DNA from 2 places in the Exiguobacterium sp. 17-1 genome. Region 1 is predicted to be linked to the other one. Evidence: riboswitches for the same ligand, from Rfam matches in the RefSeq annotation. Region 1 holds a riboswitch; the other holds the start of a gene.
What was found. A riboswitch is a leader RNA that binds a small molecule or an ion and turns the genes downstream of it on or off. The one in region 1 is predicted to bind S-adenosylmethionine.

Region 1 (3,408 bases):
TGTCGCATATAACAACAGACCGATCGCCAGTCCGAGGACGAACGTCGCGAGTCCTGCAACAGCCGTCATATAGACGGTACTGCGGGTTGCTTCCCAAACCATATCCCAATCCACATCTGTAAAAAATGTACTCATCGGTGATCCACCTCCACTTCAACGTCACTCGCTTGAAGTTTGGCGATGACCGCTTGTGCTTCCTGTTCCGACCCGAGCAGCTGAATGAACAGCGTTCCGAGTGCCCCGTCCTGCGTCTGTCCGACGTTTCCGCCGATGATATTGAATAATAAGTTCGAGTCTTTCATGACTTCGGCAAGGATCGGACTTTCCGCCGTCGAACCGACGAACGTCAGCTGGACGATTTTTCCGGTCGGGTAGCGTTCGCGTAATTTCGCAAACGTCAATTCGTTTTCGGATGGTGATGTCAATTGTTTGACGAACTCTTTTGTCATCGCCTGTTTCGGGTGACGGAATACTTCGGCAACCGGTCCCTGTTCAACGATTTTCCCGGCTTCCATGACAGCAACCCGGTGACAGATTTTTTGAATGACATGCATCTCGTGTGTGATCAAGACGATCGTCAGTTTCAATTTTTTGTTGATGTCGACAAGCAACTCTAAAATTGAGTCCGTCGTTTTCGGATCCAGCGCGCTTGTCGCTTCGTCACATAGTAAGACATCCGGGTTTGATGCCAGTGCCCGGGCAATCCCGACCCGTTGCTTTTGTCCACCTGACAGTTGGGACGGGTAAGCACCTTCGCGTCCGTCGAGTCCAACGAGTTGAATCAGTTCAGCAACCCGTTCTTTGCGACGGGCTTTCGGATAACCGCCGAGTTCGAGCGGGAACATGATGTTTTCTTCGACAGTCCGTGACCACAGCAGATTAAAGTGCTGGAATACCATTGAGACGTTTTTGCGGACGCCGCGTAATTCTTTCGGTTTGAGCGTCGTCATTTCGACACCGTCGATTTGAATCGATCCGCTCGTCGGTGCTTCGAGCATGTTCAGCAATCGGATCAAGGTTGACTTCCCTGCTCCCGAATAACCGATTATTCCAAAAATTTCACCGCGCTCGATTGATAAGTCGACATTGACGACGGCTTCAACCGATCCGCGCTTCGAACGATAAATCTTTCCTACATCCTGTAAGCGAATCAATACGGTCCCTCCTAAACATAAAAAAAGTGCGCACGTTTTAGAGCAAACGCGCGCACTTTTTCAGTACACAAAACCATTTGCTCTCATCTTGCAGACATTCGTCTGCTGGAATTAGCACCACTTCGGAATAAATTCCGCGGTTGCCGGGTTTCATCGGGCCAGTCCCTCCACCACTCTCGATAAGAGTTATCGGTATTTAGTTATTTTTAATATAATCTGAATATTAGCAGGGCTTATTTTGCTTGTCAAACAGTTTTTTCTGAAACCGGCTGAAGCAGGCTGAAAGCACGTGCTAAATCTTCTTTCAAGTCTTCTGCATCCTCAAGTCCAACCGAAATCCGGACAAGACCATCCGTGATGCCGAGCTCAGCGCGACGTTCTGCCGGAATCGAGGCATGTGTCATGCGTGCCGGAACAGAAATCAAGCTTTCAACAGCTCCAAGACTCTCAGCCAACGTGAAGAAATGTGTCGCTTCGACGAGTTTCTCCGCGTTTTCCGCTGATCCGACATCAAAGCTGATCATGCCGCCAAAACCAGTCGCCTGTTTCTGTTGTGTCGCATGTCCCGGATGTGTTGGAAGTCCTGGGTAGAAGATGTTCGAGACGACGTCCTGTTCCTGTAAGAACTGAACGAGATCATGTGATGTTTCTTCGATTGCATCCATCCGGATACCAAGCGTCCGTAAACCACGGACGAGCAGGAAGCTGTCCTGCGGTCCAAGAATACCGCCGGTCGAGTTTTGGATGAAATGAAGATCTTCTCCGAGCTCGTCGCTGTTGACGACGACGAGTCCGGCGACGACGTCCGAGTGACCGCCGATGTATTTCGTTGCACTGTGCAAGACGATGTCTGCGCCGAGTGCGAGTGGTTGCTGCAGGTATGGTGTCGCAAACGTGTTGTCGACGACAAGTTTCAGATTGTTGCGTTTCGCGATTTCAGAAACAGCTGCGATATCCGTCACTTTCAACAACGGGTTCGTTGGTGTTTCGACATACAACATCTTCGTGTTGTCTTGAACCGCGGCTTCCGTCGCGGCGAGATCCGTCGTATCGACGAATGTCACTTGGATGTTGAATTTCGGTAAGACACGTTGCATCAAACGGAACGTTCCGCCGTAGACGTCATCGGTCATGACGATATGGTCACCTGACTCAAGCAGGTTGAAAACCGCGTGAATCGCAGCCATTCCTGACCCGAAGGCAAAACCACGTGCTCCACCCTCGAGGTCGGCGATCAATCGTTCAATGCTCGTCCGTGTCGGGTTGGCTGTCCGCGAGTATTCGTAGCCTTCTTTTAATTGACCGATTTTCTCTTGTTTGTACGTACTTGTTTGATAGATTGGAGGTGTAACGGCACCTGTTGCTCGATCGACGCCTGTTCCTCCATGAATCAATGCTGTCTTTTTACGCATGTGTCTCGTCCACCTTTTCAAAGATTTGTTGGCTCAAATACCGCTCGGCACTGTCCGCGAAGACGGTGACGATGGTACTGCCGGGAAAACGGTTTGCCAGATCAAGCGCTGCTACGAGTGCCGCACCGGCTGAACTGCCGACGAGCAACCCTTCACGAGCCGCCAATTCATGGACTTTCGTGAATGCATCATGATCCGAAACCGTATGAATTTCATCTACTAAGTCGCGAGAGACGAGACTTGGCCATTTGGCCGTCCCGATGCCTTCCGTCTTGTGCGGTCCGGCTGGTCCCCCATTGAGGACGGAGCCTTCCGGTTCGACGATTGCACCTTTCGTCCCGAGACGTTCTTTTAAATAAGCCGCTGTTCCGGCAAACGTTCCACCTGATCCGCATCCGGCAACGAACCAATCAATCTGATCCAGTTCCGCCATCAGCTCAGGACCAAGTGTCCGCTGATAAGTAACCGGATTTTCTTCGTTTTCGAATTGAAGCGGAACATAACTGTTCGGAATCGTTTGTCCGAGTTCTTTTGCTTTATCGATCGCACCCTGCATATCGAGCTCAGTCGGTGTGTTGACGACAGTCGCGCCGAGTGCCCGCATCAACGTCTGTTTCTCCTGGCTGAACTTTTCCGGAACGACACAGATGACCTCTAGATCATATTTTTTGGCGGCGAGCGCCAAACCGATGCCGGTATTCCCGGCTGTCGGTTCGATGATCGTTCCACCTGGTGTCACATATCCTTGTTCGATTGCGGCATCAACGAGTTGAATGCCAAGGCGGTCTTTGACGCTGCCCCCAGGGTTCATCCATTCGAGCTTCGCCAAAATCCGCGTACCA
Region 2 (3,408 bases), on a different contig from region 1:
CGTCTTCGGAACCCGGATCCCGGCTTTTCGAAGAGCCGTATACTGATTGATTTTACTCACTTCAAGACGTAAGGCACGGGTCCCGTTAAAGACGGTCCGACCATGTTCTTCAAGCCAAGCAAGTACACCTTCTGTCAGTTCCGGTGCGTAGCGGTGCCCGCGCGTATGCGAAGATGCACTCATCCGGCTGTAAAAGACGCCTTCCGGTGGAAGTTCATCAAGCGGAACTTGCCCTTCGTCGAGATGCCACTGTTCATATGGCAACTCCAGTTCTTCGAGTCGTTTAATTAAATGGTCCGTCCATTCTTGGTTTTCGTGTAAGATATGAATTTTTGTCATTTGGTTTGACCTACCTTTCGTTTTTCTTCGACAAGCGGCATGACGTCGCGCGCGAAGCGTTCCATCTCTTCCAGTTGTGGTGAAAATTGAAGTAATAATAAGGAGACACCCACCTGCTCAAACGCAAGAATCCGTTCGGCAATCTGTTCCGGTGTTCCAATCAAATCAGGACGGAGTCCGCGGTTCGAGACCGAATAATCGTTCCGTTTCACCTGCTGTTCGAGTTGTGATTTGCTGACGAAGTCGTCGTACCCGGCGTATCCGGCACTGTCTTCCTTGACGTCCGTAATTCGTTGCCATTCTTGAATGGCCTCTTCTTCCGTATCCCGGCAGATGATATAGGCAGCCAGTCCAAAACTTTCAAGCGGCGGTTGCCCAGTTGCTTGTCGACGCGCCTTCATATCCTCAATCTTGACGGACACTTCTTCCACCGTTCCCCCGTGCATGACATAGGCGTCACAATGATTGACGATGGTCTGTTTCCCGGCTTCACTTTCCCCGCCTGCGTACAACTTGATGCCCGGTCGTTGAACCGGTTTCGGATGCAGTTGTGTCTGCTCGAGCGTATAATAGTTCCCGTCGAAGCTGTACGGCGAAGCATCTGCCCATAATCCTTTCATGATCGTGACAAACTCTTCCGTCCGCGCGTAGCGTTCGTCGTGGGCCGTGAAGATGCCATTGTATTGCCGCGCTTCTTCTTCCCACCAGGCAGAGACGACGTTCAGTGTAAAGCGCCCGTTGCTGAGTTGATCGATGTTTGCTGCCATCTTCGCGGTCGTCGCCGGATTATGGAACCCCGGACGGACAGCTGTCATGATTTCGAGACGCTCCGTCGTCGCGGCAATCGCCGCTGCCGTCGTCCAGGCTTCAAGACTTGGTGCCTCGAGTCCTTTGATGTCATTTAAATTCAACTCCGCAATCAGTGTCGTCGAAAAACCGATTCGTTCTGCCGTTTGCGCGACCTGTTTCGCATAGTCGAACGTCGCCGGCATCTGTTCGTCCTCGACATTTCGTAACCACCCGCCAAAAATCGGTAACCAAAATCCATACTCCATCCGTTATGTCCCCCTTATAAAAAAAATCGCTCTTCTCGAAAATCGAAAAGAGCGACGGATTAATCATGTCTGCTCTTATCTGTAAAGGGATTGCCCCCTTTAGGAAGTAGCACCTTCCGCTGCGCGCGGGGTTGCTGAAGTGTCTTCGGGCCATTCCCTCGACTTCTCTTGATAAGAATTATTGGAATTATCGTACACTTTTTAGCAGAGTAAAGCAACCATTAAACCTTGTTTTCCAATCGGAATTAAAAACAGCAATAAAAAAAGGATGAGAGCTGGGCTCTCATCCTCGTTGTCTTAATATGGGGCAACAAACGTCGACTCTTCGACAGGTGCTTCTTCACCGCGGATGCGGTCATAGAATTTTGCAAGCGTGACGCTGAAATATGGGCCAACCCACAAGAAGGCGATTCCGATGGTAATCAAACCGAGCAGGAACCAACCAATGAATGAGAGGACGAGCATGAACGCTTCCATCTTATGTCCGTCCATCATTTGGCGCGAACGTGTAATCGCATCCAAAATTCCGATTGAAGGTTCATCTCGTAAAATATAAAACGTCATTAGATACGAAAATGACTTGATGATACCCGGGATGATAAATAGTAAGAACCATAAACCAAGGAAAATACTTTGGACAATCGAAAGACCGACTGCCTTTAAGAAAATTTTGTATGGCTCAAATAAATCAACGATTTTTGCCTGTTCTTTCCGAGCGACAGACATCGCAAGCCATGTCCAACCAATCGCAAGTGGAAGTAAGAGAATGTTCAGTAAGAAACCGATGAAATCAATCGCTTGAATATCTTCATTCGCATCAGAAGAAAACATCGTTGGAATACTTTGAATGATGAGAAACAGTAAAAACATAAGTGCCATGAAGACCCAGCGACCACTGAGCGCTTCACGGGCGGATAATTTTAATTCTTTAATCATGGAGATCCTCCTCAAAATAAGTTCTATCTCTATTTACGGCTAATTAAGAGAGGAGTTTCATCTTTTTCAGGATTTTCCTGTTTTCAACTGATTTAAGCGTGCTTTTTCAAGTTGGCGCTGGCACGCCGTATATAAAGAACGTCGTCCATCCAGTCGTTCCATCGCAAACGGAATATCGTGTTTTTTCGCCTGCGCGATGACGTGTGCTGAAGCAGCGTGGGACACACGGCTCGTGATGACGACGATCGCATCGGTCTTTTTCGCGAGACCGGCAATCTTTTTCGCTGATTGGGCGTCTCCCGACAGATGAATCAGTTCGATACCCGTTTCCGCGAAAAATGTCCGATAGACCGGTGCTTGCTGTTCATTACCGACGATGACGAGTCGCATGCCGACGAATGACGCAAAATCGAGAGGCTTCTTATCAAGGAAGTCGATTGGCTGCCCTGGTACGGATGTCGTGACGAGTGGTGCCATCGCTTGAGATTTCTTTTCACGAATCCGGCGTGTTTTCTGTTCCTGTTTTACTTTCGACTTTCGTTTCATTTGCTTCAGGTAACGGCCAGATTTTTTGACGGCTGATCCTTGAGTCGATTCAACTGACGAAGGCACTGGTGCTGTTGGATCGTTTGACGTCTCTAACAGCTGTACTGTCGGCTCTTGATATTGGAACGCATACTTCCAGGCAATCGTCAGTGTTTCCGGACGACTTTTCCACATGACGAGATCGACGAGCTGCCCTTCTTTTAAATGGAAGAAGCGCATGTCTTCAACCGGTGTCGCATAGTAAAAGGGTTTACCCGTCTCATCCTTTAATGGTCCTTCGACCGTCGATTCAATGATGCCATGATTTTTAACGATACATCTTTCAAAAACGATTCGTTCGGCCAGTGGCTTCATCTGGTCGGTCGCGACAACGGCCATCACTTCTAGTGTCGTCCGGCGTGCATCTTGCTGTACGACTTGGACACGGATTTCCATTCCATGTTCGAGGTTCCATTGCCGGATTTCTGTTTCCGAGATATGACTGTTCGGCCATTCCCGTAAAGAACCACCTTTTAGTTCACGCACAAACGTA

Region 2: another riboswitch for S-adenosylmethionine. It lies ahead of MUN34_RS13465 (LLM class flavin-dependent oxidoreductase); the one in region 1 lies ahead of MUN34_RS02250 (methionine ABC transporter ATP-binding protein).

Annotation. Positions count from the first base shown of each region.
Region 1 covers NZ_JALIGJ010000001.1:461,427-464,834, reverse strand. Annotated here, with positions in the region: gene MUN34_RS02255 (methionine ABC transporter permease) at 1-135, opposite strand, end outside; gene MUN34_RS02250 (methionine ABC transporter ATP-binding protein) at 132-1,154, opposite strand; SAM riboswitch class I at 1,235-1,340, opposite strand; gene MUN34_RS02245 (bifunctional cystathionine gamma-lyase/homocysteine desulfhydrase) at 1,400-2,566, opposite strand; gene MUN34_RS02240 (PLP-dependent cysteine synthase family protein) at 2,559-3,408, opposite strand, start outside.
Region 2 covers NZ_JALIGJ010000005.1:158,081-161,488, forward strand. Annotated here, with positions in the region: gene MUN34_RS13460 (ATP-grasp domain-containing protein) at 1-339, opposite strand, end outside; gene MUN34_RS13465 (LLM class flavin-dependent oxidoreductase) at 336-1,394, opposite strand; SAM riboswitch class I at 1,467-1,572, opposite strand; gene MUN34_RS13470 (DUF975 family protein) at 1,692-2,330, opposite strand; gene MUN34_RS13475 (DUF2325 domain-containing protein) at 2,397-3,408, opposite strand, start outside.